DNA from 4 places in the Kitasatospora sp. NPDC101801 genome. Region 2 is predicted to be linked to each of the others. Evidence: riboswitches for the same ligand, from Rfam matches in the RefSeq annotation. Region 2 holds a riboswitch; each other region holds the start of a gene.
The links. Region 2 has a riboswitch for cobalamin ahead of metE (5-methyltetrahydropteroyltriglutamate--homocysteine S-methyltransferase). Riboswitches for the same ligand answer to the same signal wherever they lie in the genome.

Region 1 (3,495 bases), on a different contig from region 2:
TGCAGCTGGCCCCGGGCGGCGCGGGTCTCCGCGTACGCCTCGTGCCGGCCGAGCTGCACGGCCAGCTCGCTGGAGCGCTCGTAGGCGACCAGCATGATCCGCTCGGCGATCAGGGTGGAGAGCTGCTTGGCCTCGGCCGAGTCGAAGTCCAGCCGGAGCTGGAAGAAGACGTCCTGCAGGCCCATCACGCCCAGGCCGACCGGGCGCCAGCGGGAGTTGGAGGTGCCGGCCTCGGTGGTCGGGTAGAAGTTGATGTCGATGACCCGGTCCAGGAAGGTCACGGCGGTGCGCACGGTGGCGTCCAGCCGGTCCCAGTCCATCGCGTTCAGCAGGTCGGCCGCGGAGGCGCCGATCGCCACGTGGGCACCGAGGTTGACCGAGCCGAGGTTGCAGACCGCGGTCTCGGAGTCGTCGGTGACCTCGATGATCTCGGTGCAGAGGTTGGAGGAGTGCACGGTGCGGCCGGGCACGGCGGTCTGGTTGGCGGCGCGGTTGGAGGCGTCCTTGAAGGTCATCCAGCCGTTGCCGGTGGTGGCCAGGGTGCGCATCATCCGGGCGTACAGGGTCTGCGCCGGGATGGTGCGGATCGCCTTGCCCTCGGCCTCGGCCTTCAGGTACGCGGCGTCGAAGTCGGCGCCCCAGAGGTCGACCAGCTCGGGCACGTCGACCGGGGAGAACAGCGACCAGTCGGCGTTGGCGTTCACCCGGCGCATGAACTCGTCCGGGATCCAGTGCGCCAGGTTCAGGTTGTGGGTCCGGCGGGCCTCCTCGCCGGTGTTGTCGCGGAGCTCCAGGAACTCCTCGATGTCGGCGTGCCAGGTCTCCAGGTACACGCAGGCGGCGCCCTTGCGGCGGCCGCCCTGGTTCACCGCGGCGACCGAGGAGTCCAGGGTGCGCAGGAACGGGACGATGCCGTTGGACTGGCCGTTGGTGCCACGGATCAGGCTGCCGCGCGAACGGATCCGGCTGTAGGAGAGGCCGATGCCGCCGGCGTGCTTGGAGAGCCGGGCGATCTGCGCGTAGCGGCTGTAGATCGAGTCCAGGTTGTCCAGCGGCGAGTCCAGCAGGTAGCAGGAGGACATCTGCGGGTGCTTGGTGCCGGAGTTGAAGAGGGTCGGCGAGGAGGTCAGGTACTCCAGCCGGCTCATCAGGGTGTAGAGCTCGGCCACCTCGGCCACCGACTGCTCGGTGTCGCCGACCGCGAGACCGGCGGCGACCCGGAGCAGGAAGTGCTGCGGGGTCTCGATCACCTTGCGGGTGATCGGGTGGCGCAGCAGGTACCGGGACTGCACGGTGCGCAGGCCGAAGTACTCGAAGCGGTCGTCACCGCGCTGGTCGATCAGCGCGTCGAAGGCGTCGGCGTGCTTGGCCACCAGGGCGGCCGTGACGTCGCCGATCAGGCCCTCGGTGTGGCCGACCACGATCGAGGCGGAGAAGGAGAGCGCGCCCTGGCCGATCGCCTCGTCCTGGATCTCCAGCGCGAGCAGGCGGGCGGCGAGCTTCGAGTACTGCGGGTCCTCGGCGATCATCGAGGCGGCAGCCTCCACGGCCAGTCCGCGCAGCTCGGCGAAGTCCGAGTTGGCGTTCCGGCCGCGCAGCGCAGCGGCCGCGACGTGGCCGGGGTCCACCTGGGGCAGGTCGATGCTGCGGTCGGTGAGCAGCCGAAGCAGCGCAGCACCTGGATCGGTCTGGGCGGAGTCGGCAGAACCCTGGGAGGGCAGGGCAACTGAGGCAGCGATGGTCAAGGCGCTTCTCTCCTGGCGGCGGCGGTCGGCGAGGGGCACCGGACCCGTCAGGGCGCAGGGGAAGGCAGCGCGGAACACCTCACGGCGCGCGCGAACCACCCCCCGGCCCACCCGCGAGGCCCGGACGATACTGCTGTGCTGCATGGCGACTGCGGGGAAGCCCTGTGGCACACGGTCGGCAGGTCATCGGACTTGCGGGAACCTGCTGGAGGAGCCCGCTCACCGCTGCGGGGCAGTCCCGGAATCACACCGGGTTCCCCTGCGTCGACAGCGAAAGCGAGCATACATGTAGTGGCACCCTGCCGACGTGACCCCACATCTTGTGCGCGCAGTGTGTCGGGCTGACTCCGGCTCTGTTTCGGGAACGCTGCCGGGAGCGCGGTCGGCGCACACCGCCGGGGCACGAAACAGTCACCGAACGACCCTGCGTCGGCGGTTTGGTTTACTATCTCGCCTCATGAGCGAGGGAACGGGTACGCCGGCCGACCAGCAGCCCGAACAGCCGATACCCGGCCAGGGTCCGATTCCGGGTCAGCCGGTTCCGCAGCCGCCGTACCCCCAGCCGGGGCCCGGCCTGCCGGACGGCTCGTACCTGCCCCAGCAGGCGCCGTGGCCGCAGCAGTACGCCGCGCCGGCCGAGCCCGACTGGGTCGGTCTGGCGGACCGTCACGAGCGGGAGTCCCGCAGCAGGCGCCGCCGGCTCGTGATCGGCGGTGTCCTCGCCGTCCTGGTGGTCGGCGCGCTGACCGTCACCGGCGTGGTGATCGCCGGCAAGCGCGACAAGACCGAGGCCGATCCGACGCCCGTGCCGTCCCCGCCGGCCAGCTCCCCCGCGAAGCCGACCGCCTCGCCGAAGCCCGCCGAGCTGCTGGCCAGTGCGGCCACCGACAAGGGCCCGACCGACGCCGCCGCGCTCTTCCCGGCCCAGACCAGGACGGTCGACGGCCGGGCGTGGACGCGGCTGGTCACCGATGACGACCCCGCCTGCGGCACGACCACCGGCGGCCTCGGCAAGGTCCTGGTCGCCTCCTCCTGCCGGAGCCTGGTGCGCGCCAGCTACGTCTCCGAAGGCAGCGTGGTGACGGTCGGCATCGCGGTGTTCGACAAGAAGGAGAGCGCCGACGCCGTGCTGGCCAAGCACGCCGGGGCGATCCAGGGGCTGGCCGAGAAGAACGCCAACTTCTGCACCTCGGGCGGCTGCCCGGAGACCCACGCCACGCTCGGCCGGTACGCGTACTACACGGTGTCCGGCTCGCTCAAGCCCGAGGTCAAGGACGACCCGGTCTCGGCGGCCGCCGCCAAGTCCTTCGCGGACCTCACCAAGCAGACCCTGACCGACCGGGTGGTCAAGAAGAGCACGCCGACCCCGGCCGGCTGACGCCCGCCGGTCCGGCCGAGGGCCGGACGACCCGTCAGAGGTCCATGCCGTAGGTCAGCAGCAGGACGCCCGGGCGGACCTCCCAGTCGCGTTCGGGGGTCCGCCGGAAGCCCAGGCGCTCGTAGAGCCGGTGGGCCGAGGTCATCGACGGGCGGGTGGAGAAGGCCATCGCGGTCAGGCCGAGCTCCCGGCTGCGCGCGATCGAGGCGCGGACCAGGGCCTCGCCCGCGCCCCGGCCGCGGGCCGCGCCGCTGACCGCCAGCATCCGGATCTCGCCTTCGTGCGGTTCGGCTATGTCGGCGAAGTCGGTGCCGCCGACCGCGAAGGTCACGCAGCCGAGTACTCGTCCGTCCGCCGGATCGACCGCGACGA
Region 2 (3,495 bases):
GGACGACCTGCTCGCGCCGCTGACCCGCGGGGAGCGCACCGAGCTCAACTACCTGCTGCGGCGGGTCTGCGCCGGCGCCGCGGCGCGCGGCCGGGCCCGGCCGGCCGCCCGGTAGCCGCCCGGGTCAGGGCCGGTCCCGCTCCTCCCGGTCCCGCTCCTCCCGCGACGACTCCAGCAGTGCGCGCACCAGTCGCTCGTCGTCGGGGCTGAGCCGGGAGACGAACCGGGCGAGCGTGCCTGAGCGGTCGTCACCCCGGTCCAGTTCGCTGTGCATCCGCCGCGCGGACAGCGCGGCGCGGTCCTCCACCGCCGGGCTGTAGGCGAAGGCCCGGCCCTGGCGGTTACGCCGGACCGTGCCCTTGTCGTGCAGCCGGGCCAGGATGGTGGCGACGGTGGTGCGGGCCGGGTCACCCGGCAGGGCGCCGCGGACCTCGGGCTCGGTGAGCGGGCGACCGGCGGCCCACAGTGCGCCGAGCACCGCGTCCTCCAGCTCGCCGGCCTGGCGGCGTATCGCCTCTGCCACGGGGACCTCGCCTTCCACCCGGTTCGTCTACATCACCGTAGACCACTGCTCCGGGATTGTAGTTCGGTCACCCCCGGCGCTCCCGCCGCCAGGTCGAGCCGGGCGAGCAGGGGCAGCACCAGCGCCAGCCAGAGCGCCGCGAGCAGCCAGCCGCCGAGCACGTCGAAGGCCCAGTGCACGCCGAGGTAGACCCGGCTCAGGCCGACCGCCACCCCCGCCGCGCCCAGCGCGACCACGGCGGGGGTGACCCACGGCCGCCGGGCCACGCGCAGCAGGGCCCAGGCGAGCAGCCCGGCGGCGACGGCGGCGGTGAAGGTGTGCCCGGAGGGGTAGGAGTAGCCGCTCGCCGAGGTGGCCCAGTCCGCCACCGGCGGCCGGCTCCGCCCGACCGCCAGCATCAGCCCGGTGCGGATCACCTGCCCGACCGCCAGCGCCAGCACCGGCGCACAGACCCGTACGACGCTGCGCCCGGCGCAGTGGGCCCAGCGGAGACCCGCCGCGACGGCCGCCAGGTAGGGCGGGGCCCCGGTCCCCAGGTCCGTCACGAGGCCGACCGTCCGCACCGCCCAGGCCGGACGGTGCGTCAGCAGCCAGGAGTGCAGCTCCGATTCCACCGGGTACGGACCCCGGCCGTGCAGCACCAACACCGTACTGAGCAGGGCGAACAGCAGCAGCGGCACCCCGATCAGCACAGCTCGCCGCGTCATCCGGCACGCACGGGCGACGGTCCGGCTGGATCGGGCATGGGTCGGCGCCTCTCGTCGGGGACGGCTCCGCGTCCGTCTACATCACTGTAGACCCCAACCTGGCTGACCACCCGTCAGCCGGGCACCCGGTGGCGATCAGGACCGGATCCGGAGCCGACCCGCAACGGTATGCCGTCGATCATTCGGACAACGGCGTCCGGAGCCGCTCCGGTGGGCCTAGGCTGGGGCTTGCAGTCGGTTCGCCCTGCCAGCCAGGCAGGCGCGTCGTAAGAGGGAACCCGGTGGGAATCCGGGACTGCCCCGCAGCGGTGAGTGGGAACGACCGCCGTCACATGCACTGGGCCCCGCCGGGGTCCGGGAAGCGACGGCCAGTAGGTGTCGGCCTTCCGAGGTCGGTGTGCCCGCGAGTCCGAAGACCTGCCACTGCCCGCGTGCACCCCGCACGCGGTGATCTCGGTGACCTCGTGGGCGGGTCGGCGGAGCGGGCGGGCACATCATGGTGCCGCGTCCGCGCGGCCGTACCTGCACGTCCTCGTGCTCTCCCGGGATCGCAGCGCGACTCGCGAAGGAGAGTTCCGTGACCACGCGTTCCACCGCTCCGCAGGCCACCGTGTACGGCTACCCGAGGCAGGGCCCGAACCGGGAACTGAAGAAGGCGGTCGAGAGCTACTGGGCCGGCCGCGTCGACGCCGACGCCCTGCACGCCACCACCGCCGGCCTGCGCCGCGACACCTGGCGGCGGCTCACCGAGGCCGGTGTCACCGAAGTGCCCACCGGGGACTTCTCGTTGTACGACCACATGCTCGACGCGACCGTCGCGGTCGGCGCGGTCCCGCCCCGCCACCGGGCCGCCGTGGACGCCGACCCGCTGGCCGGCTACTTCGCCATGGCCCGTGGCACCCAGGACGTCGCGCCGCTGGAGATGACCAAGTGGTTCGACACCAACTACCACTACCTGGTGCCCGAGTTGGGCCCGGAAACGGTCTTCGTGGCGAACCCCGCCAAGGCGGTCACCGAGCTGCGCGAGGCCGTCGTGCTCGGGCACCGCGCGCGACCGGTCCTGGTCGGGCCGTTCACCTACCTGCTGCTCGCCAAGCCCGCCCCGGGCGTGGCCGCGGACTTCCGGCCGATCACCCTGCTCGACCGGCTGCTGCCGGTCTACGCCGAACTGCTCGCCGAGCTGTGGACCGCCGGGGCCGACTGGGTCCAGCTGGACGAACCCGCGCTGGTGCAGGACCGCACCCCCGCCGAACTGGGCGCCGCCGCCCGGGTCTACCGCGAGCTGGGCGCCCTGACGGAGCGTCCGAAGCTGCTGGTGGCCAGCTACTTCGACCGGGCCGGTGAGGCGCTCAAGGTGCTGGCCAGGTCCCCGGTCGAGGGCGTCGGGCTGGACTTCACCGGCCCGGCCGCCGCCAACCTGGCCGAACTCGCCGCCGTCGGCGGCCTGCCCGGCAAGCGACTGATCGCCGGCGTGGTGGACGGCCGCAACGTCTGGATCAACGACCTGGAGCAGTCCCTCTCCACCCTGGCCACCCTGCTCGGGCTGGCCGACCGGGTCGACGTCGCCCCGTCCTGCTCGCTGCTGCACGTCCCGCTGGACGCCGACCGGGAACGCGACCTGGACCCGCAGATCTCCCGCTGGCTGGCCTTCGCCGAGCAGAAGACCGCCGAGATCACCCTGCTCGCCCGGGGCCTGCGCGAGGGCACCGGCACCATCGCGGCCGACCTGGCCGCCAACCGCGCCGACCTGGCCTCCCGGGCCGGTTCCGCGGTCACCCGCGACCCCGAGGTCCGGGCCCGGGTCGCGGCGACCACCACCGGGGACGGCCGCCGCCCGCAGCCGTACGCCGAGCGGAGCGTCGCCCAACGGGCCCGGCTCCGCCTGCCGTTGCTGCCGACCACCACGATCGGCTCGTTCCCGCAGACCACCGAGCTGCGCACGGCCCGGGCCGACCTGCGGGCCGGGCGGCTCGACCAGGCGGGCTACCGGGAGCGGATGGAGTCCGAGGTCCGGGAGGTGATCGCCTACCAGGAGAAGGCGGGCCTGGACGTCCTGGTGCACGGCGAGCCCGAACGCAACGACATGGTGCAGTACTTCGCCGAGCAGCTGACCGGCTACCTGGCCACCCGGCACGGCTGGGTGCAGTCCTACGGCACCCGGTACGTCCGGCCGCCGGTGCTGGCGGGCGACATCTCCCGGCCCGCCCCGATGACCGTCGACTGGTTCCGGTACGCCCAGGAGCTGACCGACCGTCCGGTGAAGGG
Region 3 (3,495 bases), on a different contig from region 2:
CCAACTGGTGCGCGATGTCCAGGTGGTTGGTGGGTTCGTCCAGCACCAGCACCGCCGGCTGCTGGACCAGCGCCCGGGCGATCAGCACCCGCTGCTTCTCGCCGCCCGAGAGGCTCAGGAAGCCCCGCCCGGCCAGGTGCTCCGCGCCGACCTCGGCCAGCGCCCGCGCGCAGCCCACCGCCTCGTCCGGGCCCGGCCCGCCGAAGCCGCGCCGGTGCGGCAGCCGGCCCATCCCGACCACCTCGGCGACGGTGAAGTCGAACTCCGCCACCGTCTCCTGCGGCAGCGCGCCGACCCGGAGCGCGCCCTCCCGGGGCGTCAGGCCGTGCAGGTCGTCGCCGTCCAGCCGGACGGTGCCGGCCACCGGGCGCAGCGCCCGGTAGACGCACCGCAGCAGGGTGGACTTCCCGCTGCCGTTCGGCCCGACCAGGCCGAGCACCTGCCCGCTCGCGGCCCGTACGGTGACCTCGTGCACCAGCCTGGTCCCGGCCAGCTCGACCGAGACCTCCTCGATGTCGACCCGCATCAGCGTCCCCTCCCCCGGGCGGCCATCAGCGGCCGCCGAAGCTGTAGCTGCGCCGCCGCATCAGCAGCAGGAAGCACGGCACCCCGAGCACGGCGGTGACCACCCCGACCGGCAGTTCGGCCGGGGCCAGCAGCAGCCGGGAGACGATGTCCACCCAGACCAGCAGCACCGCGCCGAGCAGCGGAGCCACCGTCAGCACCCGCCGGTGGTCGGCCCCGACCAGCATCCGGGCCAGGTGCGGGACCATCAGCCCGACGAAGCCGATCGCTCCGCTGACCGCGACCACCGTGCCGGTGACGGCGGCGGTGACCACGAACAGCGCCCGGCGCAGCCGGGCGGCGTCCACGCCGAGCGCGGCGGCGGTCTCGTCGCCCATCGCCAGCACGTCCAACTGCCCGGCCGAGTACCGCAGGTAGCCGAAACCGGCCAGCACGGTGCCGGCCGCGATCGGGACGGCGGCCCAGGTGGCGCCGCCCAGGCTGCCGAGCAGCCACATCATCGCCGTCCGGGCCGCCTCGCCGCGTTCGGCGGAGAACACCATCAGCGAGGTGACGGCGGAGAACCCGTACGCGAGCGCGGTGCCGGTGAGCACCAGGCGCAGCGGGGTGAGGCCCTCGGCGGTCCTGGCCACCGCGTAGACCAGCACCATGGCGGCCAGCGCGGAGGCGAACGCGGAGGCGGAGAGCGCCCAGACGCCGAGCGAGGCGAACGCGCCGAGCAGCAGGACGGCGTTGGCGCCGACGGCCGCACCGGAGGAGATCCCGAGCACGAACGGGTCGGCGAGCGCGTTCCGCACCATGGCCTGGACGGCGACGCCGGTCACCGACAGCCCGGCCCCGACCACGGCCGCCAGCACCGTCCTGGGCAGCCGGATCTCCCACACGATGGTGTAGCCGGCCAGTTGGTCGGCGCTGATCCGACCACCCGTCAGACCGGCCCGCAGGTACTCCACCACCGCTCCCCAGCCGATCCCGGACGAGCCCAGCGCGACGCCGCAGACCAGCGAGACCAGCAGGGCGACGGCCAGCCCGGCGGCCAGCACCGGGGTCCGGGCGGGCGGGTGGGCGGCGGCCTTCGGCGTCGGTGCGGCTACGGCGGTGCTCACGGCTGCCTTCGGTCGGGCCGCGGGCGTACGGGACGACGCGCCGGGGCCGCCCGGTCGGCGCGGACCTCGGGTCCGAGCGGGCGTGCCGTGCCGCATCCCCTCGCAGTCCGCGGCGAGTTGTCGGGAGGTCAGCGCCGCCGAGGGCGATCGGGCTCACGGACCCTCAGGGGCCCGTCCACCGTTGCGGGTCAGCGCCGGACTTCCACCGGACTTTCCCCTCGGGACGCTCTCGCAGCATAACAACACCGCCCGCCCCGGTAAGGGTCCAACAGCTGTGGTGCCCGGCACACCCGCGCGCTCCCGCCGACCCGGTCGAGCGGGCGCACCCGCTACCGGGTCTCCTCCTTCTACGACCTGGACGGCAGCCGGCCCGACGCCTGGCGCTGCCTGGTCGAGGTCCAGGACCCGGACCTGCCCGCCGACCCGTCCGGCTAGCGCTGACGGTCCGTCATCGGCACACCGTCCGGCGGCGACTGCCTCCTCGGCACCCCTTCCGGCAGCGTGCACGGATCGCCATGCTGGGCACCATGAGCGAAGCCGAGGACGGCGGCGTCTTCCGCTGGGAGACCTACCGAAGCAAGTACGAGGGGCAGTCCGACCGGGGCGACTACGTAGTCGTCACCGTGGGACACGTGCTGACCGTCGGGGCGGTGGCGGTCGCCGCGCCCTGGGCGGCCCTGGTGCTGGGCGGGATCCTCGCGACGTTCTGGGGCGTGCTGCTGGTGCCGCCTTGGCTGCGCGAGCGGAGGGCCGTCGAGTGGGCCGAGATCCGGCCGGGGCCCCCGCCGGTGCTCGTGCTGGTGCGGGTCGACGGCCGGGAGAGCAGCCACCCCCTCGACTCGGTCGGCCGGCTACAGCTGATCCGTACCGGGCACCGGTCCATGGACAATCCCGACGGCGGCCAGCGGGTGCTCGAACTGCAGGTGGGCGGCAAGGTCCACCGCACCCGGGCCGCGTTCGACCATCCGGAGCACGACCCGGGCCTGCTGGCGGCGGAACTGCGCCGGGCCTGCCCCGGTGCCGTCGTGGCGGAGTACGCGGACCGGAGGACGTGGGTGTCGGACAGCGAGTGATCGCCCCACCGCACTCAGGTCAGTACGGTGCTGCGCAGCAGGTGACCGCGCAGCGCATCCTGGTCGATCTCGACGCCGAGGCCGGGGCCGGTCGGCACGGCCACCGTTCCGTCCTGGGCGCGGATCGGCGGCTGCACCACGTCCGTGCGGAAGTACCGGTCGGAGCCGGAGAGGTCACCGGGCAAGGTGAAGCCGGGCAGCGCGGCCAGGGCGAGGTTCGCCGCCCGGCCGATGCCGAACTCGTGCATCCCGCCGCACCAGACCGGCACGCCCGCCTGCTCGCACAGGTCGTGGACGGCGCGGGCCTCGGTCAGACCGCCGAGGCGGGAGACCTTGATGTTGACGATCCGTCCGGCCCCCAGGGCGAGCGCGGTCCGGGCGGTGTGCACGGTGGTGACGGACTCGTCCAGGCAGACCGGGGTGGCCAGTTCGCGCTGCAGGCGGGCGTGCGCCAGCAGGTCGTCGGCGGGGAAGGGCTGCTCGATCATCGCCAGGCCGAGACCGTCCAGCTCCCGCAGCACCGCGTGGTGCGAGGGGTGGTCCCGGTAGGCGCCGTTGGCGTCCACCTGGAGCGGGGTGTCCGGGAAGCGCTCGCGGACGGCGGCCACCGGGGCGGTGTCCCAGCCGGGGGCGATCTTGAGCTTGACCCGCCGGTAGCCCTGCGCCACGTACCGCTCGACCTGGGCGAGCAGCTCCTCGACGCCGGGCTCGATGCCGAGGCTGACCCCGACCGGGACGGCGGCCGCGGTGCCACCGAGGGTGTCGGCCAGCGAGCGGTCCTGCCGGCGGGC
Region 4 (3,495 bases), on a different contig from region 2:
GCCGAGCCCGATCGCCCAGAGCCACCAGGCACCGGGGTGCAGGTGGCGCGGGCCGATCGCGGAGCGGGTCGAGCGGACGGGGCGGGCGGGCCGCAGCCGGCCGGTGGTGGGCACGGGTGACACCTCAGGAGTCGCGACGGCGCCGAGCCTGCCAGACCGCGCCGGCGGCGAGGACCACGATCACCGCACCGCCTGCCAGCAGGCCGACCGACGGGCCCGGACTCCCGCCCTTGGCACCGGAGTCGGCCCCGGCCCCGACGGTGTCGCCGCAGCCGGCGCGCGGGTAGCCGGCGATCGCGCACAGGATGCCGCCGGAGTCGTAGCGCAGCGGCGGGGCGACGGCGGCCAGCACCTCGGCGGAGCTGGCGGCGGTGGGGACCGCCGCGCAGGTCGTCCGGGCGGCCGGCGGGGCCTCACCGGCCGGTGCGTCGGCGGCGGTGCCGAAGTCCAGCACCACGGCGATCCGCTTCTTCCCGGCCTGGGCCGGCACGTCCGCGCAGACCGCGCCGAAGTCGCCCGCCGCGGTCGGCCGGGCGGCGCCCTGCCCACCGTCGGGGCTGACCGCGAACCGCCAGCCGTCCACCGCGCCGTCCGGCGGCACGTACACCACCGGGCCCTGCTGCTGGTAGGCCCAGGCGCTCTCGGACCACTTCCAGAACGACCAGTAGCGGTAGCCGGTGGCCTGCGCGGGTGCGGCGAGCAGGAACGGGAGCAGCAGGGCCAGCACGGCGGCGACGGCCGGGGCCACCGCCGCCCGGGGGAGCGGGAGGGTCACTTCTGCTCGTCGCCCTCGGACTTGCCGCCGTCGGTCTTGTTCGGGCCACCGGCGGGCCGGCCCGCGCGCTTGCGCCGGAGGCTGAGCAGCAGGCCGCCGCCGATGCCGACCAGCAGGCCGATGCCGACCAGCCAGACCGGCGAGATGCCGTTGTCGTCGTCCGCCCGGGTGGCCCCGCTGTCGTTCCGGGCGTCGGTCGCGGCCGCGGCGGCCGGGACGGACTTCGGCGCCGGGCCCGCGTCGATCAGCAGCTGGACCGTGTTGGTGCCGCCGAAGTGGTACGGGTCGAGCTGGACGGCCTCGGCGGTCAGCAGCATCAGCGCGGCGGCCGAGGCGTCGGTGCCGGACTTGCCCTTGGCGGCCCAGTCGTGGCCGTTGCCGGCCAGCCATTCGGCGGCGGGCGCGGCCGTGGCCGGGCGCCCGGACTGGACCAGGCCGAGCACGGTCCAGGCGGTCGCGGTGTAGTCGGGGGTCGCGGCGGCGCCGGGCATGGTCTGCATCAGGTGCTGCCCGTTCGCATCCAGCTGGGCGGCCAGGTACGAGCCCGCCGCCTCGGCGGAGTCCGCGTGCGGCACGGTGACCGTGGCGGTGGCGCAGTCCAGCGGCTTGGGCGGGGTGTCCACCCGGTTGGTGTTGGTGACCGGCAGCTTGCCGCCGGCCGCGGCCAGCAGCGCCTGCGAGCCGGCCAGGTCGTTGGCCTTGAGCGAGCCGTCCGGGGACGGCTGGTAGGCGAACGCCCCGCGCTGCTCGGCGGGTGCGGCGCAGCCGAGCTGGAACAGCGCCAGGCCGTCGTAGGCGTTCTTGCCGTTCCTGGTCACCGCGGCCGGGTCGATGTTGGCGGCCAGCAGCGCGTTGACGGCGAGCCCGGTGGAGTTGGCGTCGCCCGGGGTGCCGGGGTTGAGCGGCCAGCTGCCGTCCGCGTTCTGCACGGCCTTCAGCCAGTCGGAGCCGCGGGTCACCTCGTCCCGGTGCCCGCCGAGCTGCTGGAGCGCCTGGATCGCCATCGCGGTGGCGTTGCTGTCCTCGGCCTTGGGGTCGCAGGCCACCGAGGGGTCGGACCGGAACGGCGCCCAGCCGCCGTCCGCGCACTGCTGACCCGTCAGCCAGACCACGGCCGCGTCGGACGGGACGACCTTGACCGAGCCGAGCGCGGTGAGGGCCAGCGACTGCCGAAAGACGCCGTCGTACGTCGGGTCACCCTTGCCGTAGAGCGCGGCCGGGGCGGCGGCGGGCGTGGGGGTGGGGGTGTCCGCGAAGGCGGGGACGGCGGCGGCGCCGGTCAGCAGGGCGGCGGCCAGCGCGGCTGCGCCCGTGCGGGCGGTGGTGAGCATGAGGGTCGACGTGCCTTTCGGTGAGCGGAGCAGCGGCCCGAGGCGGGCCGCCCGTAGACCTCGACGGAGCCGGGTGCCCGGCACTGCCGCTCGCTCCCCGGCGGGCATCCCGACTGTGACGGTTGCGTGGTCAGCGCCGGAGTCGCACCGGCTTCCCCCGCACGAGGAGCGGATGAAGTTGTTGATCCTGCGTCCAAGACTCTAACCGTCCGACCGGACTCCCCCCGGCCGGACACGGTCCGGGGGCTCCGGGGACCGGAACCGGTACCAGTTCTTCCGGCCGGAACGGGACGGACGCGCTCCGGTACCGGCCGGGCGTCAGAGCACCAGCAGCCGGGCGGCGGTGTGCAGGTCACCGCGGACCTCGGCGAGCGAGGCGCGGCCGGAGAGCCAGGCCAGCAGGGTGGCGTGCCAGGTGTGCGCGATCACCCGCAGCGCGGCCTGCTGGGCCGGCGACGGGGTGGGGCCGAGCTGCGCGGCGTCCAGCACGATGGCCGAGGTGACGGCCGAGACGGCGTCCACCTCGGCACCGACCGAGCGGTCGGCGAAGGACAGCGCGCGGACCATCGCCTCGGCGAGGCGGGGTTCGCGCTGGAGCGCGTGGAACGCCTGGGTGAGCGTCTCGGCCACCCGGCCGGCCGGGTCCTCGCCGGTCGGCGGGTGGCGGCGGACCTGCTCGTGCAGGTGCTGGAGCTGCTCCTGCATCACCGCCACCAACAGGTGCACCTTGGACGGGAAGTAGCGGTAGAGGGTGCCGAGCGCGACCTCGGCGGTCTCCGCCACCTCGCGCATCTGGACCGCCTCGTAACCGCCCCGGGCGGCCAGCGCGGTGGCGGCCCGCAGGATCCGGCGGCGGCGTTCGGCCTGCCGGGGGGTGAGCCCGGTTCCGAGGGCGGCGGTGGTGGTCAAGGGGGCTCCCTGAGCGCGCGCGTGGGTGACCGGATCGAGGCGATTCAACCACGGGGTGGGAAATGAGGACACGTCAGCGAGAGGGTGCTCCGAGAGTTATGTCACAGTGAACGCCGGGTGGGCGGGCTCCGCGGACGGGTCAGAATGGAGCCCTCCGGTACCGGCGTACTCGTGAGTAGCACTCTGCGGGGGCGATCTGCCGCCCTCGGGTGCGGGCCGGTATCGTCAGGGTCTCTCATTGTTCGATCAGCCCAATGACGAGCTCCACCATCATGAAACGTGATCTACTTTCCCGCCGCCGCGCAGGCCGGGGAGTAGGGGACAGGAGCCCCGGATGACCGCGCTGCCGCCGCGACCGCTGCGGATCGCCCTGCTGTCCTACCGGGGCGACCCGTACTGCGGCGGCCAGGGCGTCTACGTCCGGCACCTGTCCCGCGAGCTGGCCAGGCTCGGGCACCACGTGGACGTGGTCGGGGCCCA

Region 1: it holds a riboswitch for cobalamin, as region 2 does, so the genes downstream of both, ACIRPK_RS08375 (ribonucleoside-diphosphate reductase subunit alpha) here and metE (5-methyltetrahydropteroyltriglutamate--homocysteine S-methyltransferase) in region 2, are expected to answer to the same signal.
Region 3: it holds a riboswitch for cobalamin, as region 2 does, so the genes downstream of both, ACIRPK_RS09850 (FecCD family ABC transporter permease) here and metE (5-methyltetrahydropteroyltriglutamate--homocysteine S-methyltransferase) in region 2, are expected to answer to the same signal.
Region 4: it holds a riboswitch for cobalamin, as region 2 does, so the genes downstream of both, ACIRPK_RS04665 (prenyltransferase/squalene oxidase repeat-containing protein) here and metE (5-methyltetrahydropteroyltriglutamate--homocysteine S-methyltransferase) in region 2, are expected to answer to the same signal.

Annotation. Positions count from the first base shown of each region.
Region 1 covers NZ_JBIWML010000004.1:133,658-137,152, forward strand. Annotated here, with positions in the region: gene ACIRPK_RS08375 (ribonucleoside-diphosphate reductase subunit alpha) at 1-1,745, opposite strand, end outside; cobalamin riboswitch at 1,905-2,046, opposite strand; gene ACIRPK_RS08380 (hypothetical protein) at 2,203-3,123, shown strand; gene ACIRPK_RS08385 (GNAT family N-acetyltransferase) at 3,158-3,495, opposite strand, start outside.
Region 2 covers NZ_JBIWML010000019.1:3,380-6,874, reverse strand. Annotated here, with positions in the region: gene ACIRPK_RS21065 (MarR family winged helix-turn-helix transcriptional regulator) at 1-115, shown strand, start outside; gene ACIRPK_RS21060 (BlaI/MecI/CopY family transcriptional regulator) at 125-523, opposite strand; gene ACIRPK_RS21055 (phosphatase PAP2 family protein) at 556-1,230, opposite strand; cobalamin riboswitch at 1,498-1,649, shown strand; gene metE (5-methyltetrahydropteroyltriglutamate--homocysteine S-methyltransferase) at 1,808-3,495, shown strand, end outside.
Region 3 covers NZ_JBIWML010000005.1:138,240-141,734, forward strand. Annotated here, with positions in the region: gene ACIRPK_RS09845 (ABC transporter ATP-binding protein) at 1-526, opposite strand, end outside; gene ACIRPK_RS09850 (FecCD family ABC transporter permease) at 552-1,631, opposite strand; cobalamin riboswitch at 1,756-1,877, opposite strand; partial or broken gene ACIRPK_RS09855 (short-chain dehydrogenase) at 1,968-2,066, shown strand; gene ACIRPK_RS09860 (hypothetical protein) at 2,159-2,704, shown strand; gene menC (o-succinylbenzoate synthase) at 2,719-3,495, opposite strand, start outside.
Region 4 covers NZ_JBIWML010000002.1:89,581-93,075, reverse strand. Annotated here, with positions in the region: gene ACIRPK_RS04675 (energy-coupling factor transporter transmembrane component T) at 1-123, opposite strand, end outside; gene ACIRPK_RS04670 (SCO2322 family protein) at 125-775, opposite strand; gene ACIRPK_RS04665 (prenyltransferase/squalene oxidase repeat-containing protein) at 772-2,106, opposite strand; cobalamin riboswitch at 2,188-2,319, opposite strand; gene ACIRPK_RS04660 (TetR family transcriptional regulator) at 2,425-3,015, opposite strand; gene ACIRPK_RS04655 (glycosyltransferase family 4 protein) at 3,350-3,495, shown strand, end outside.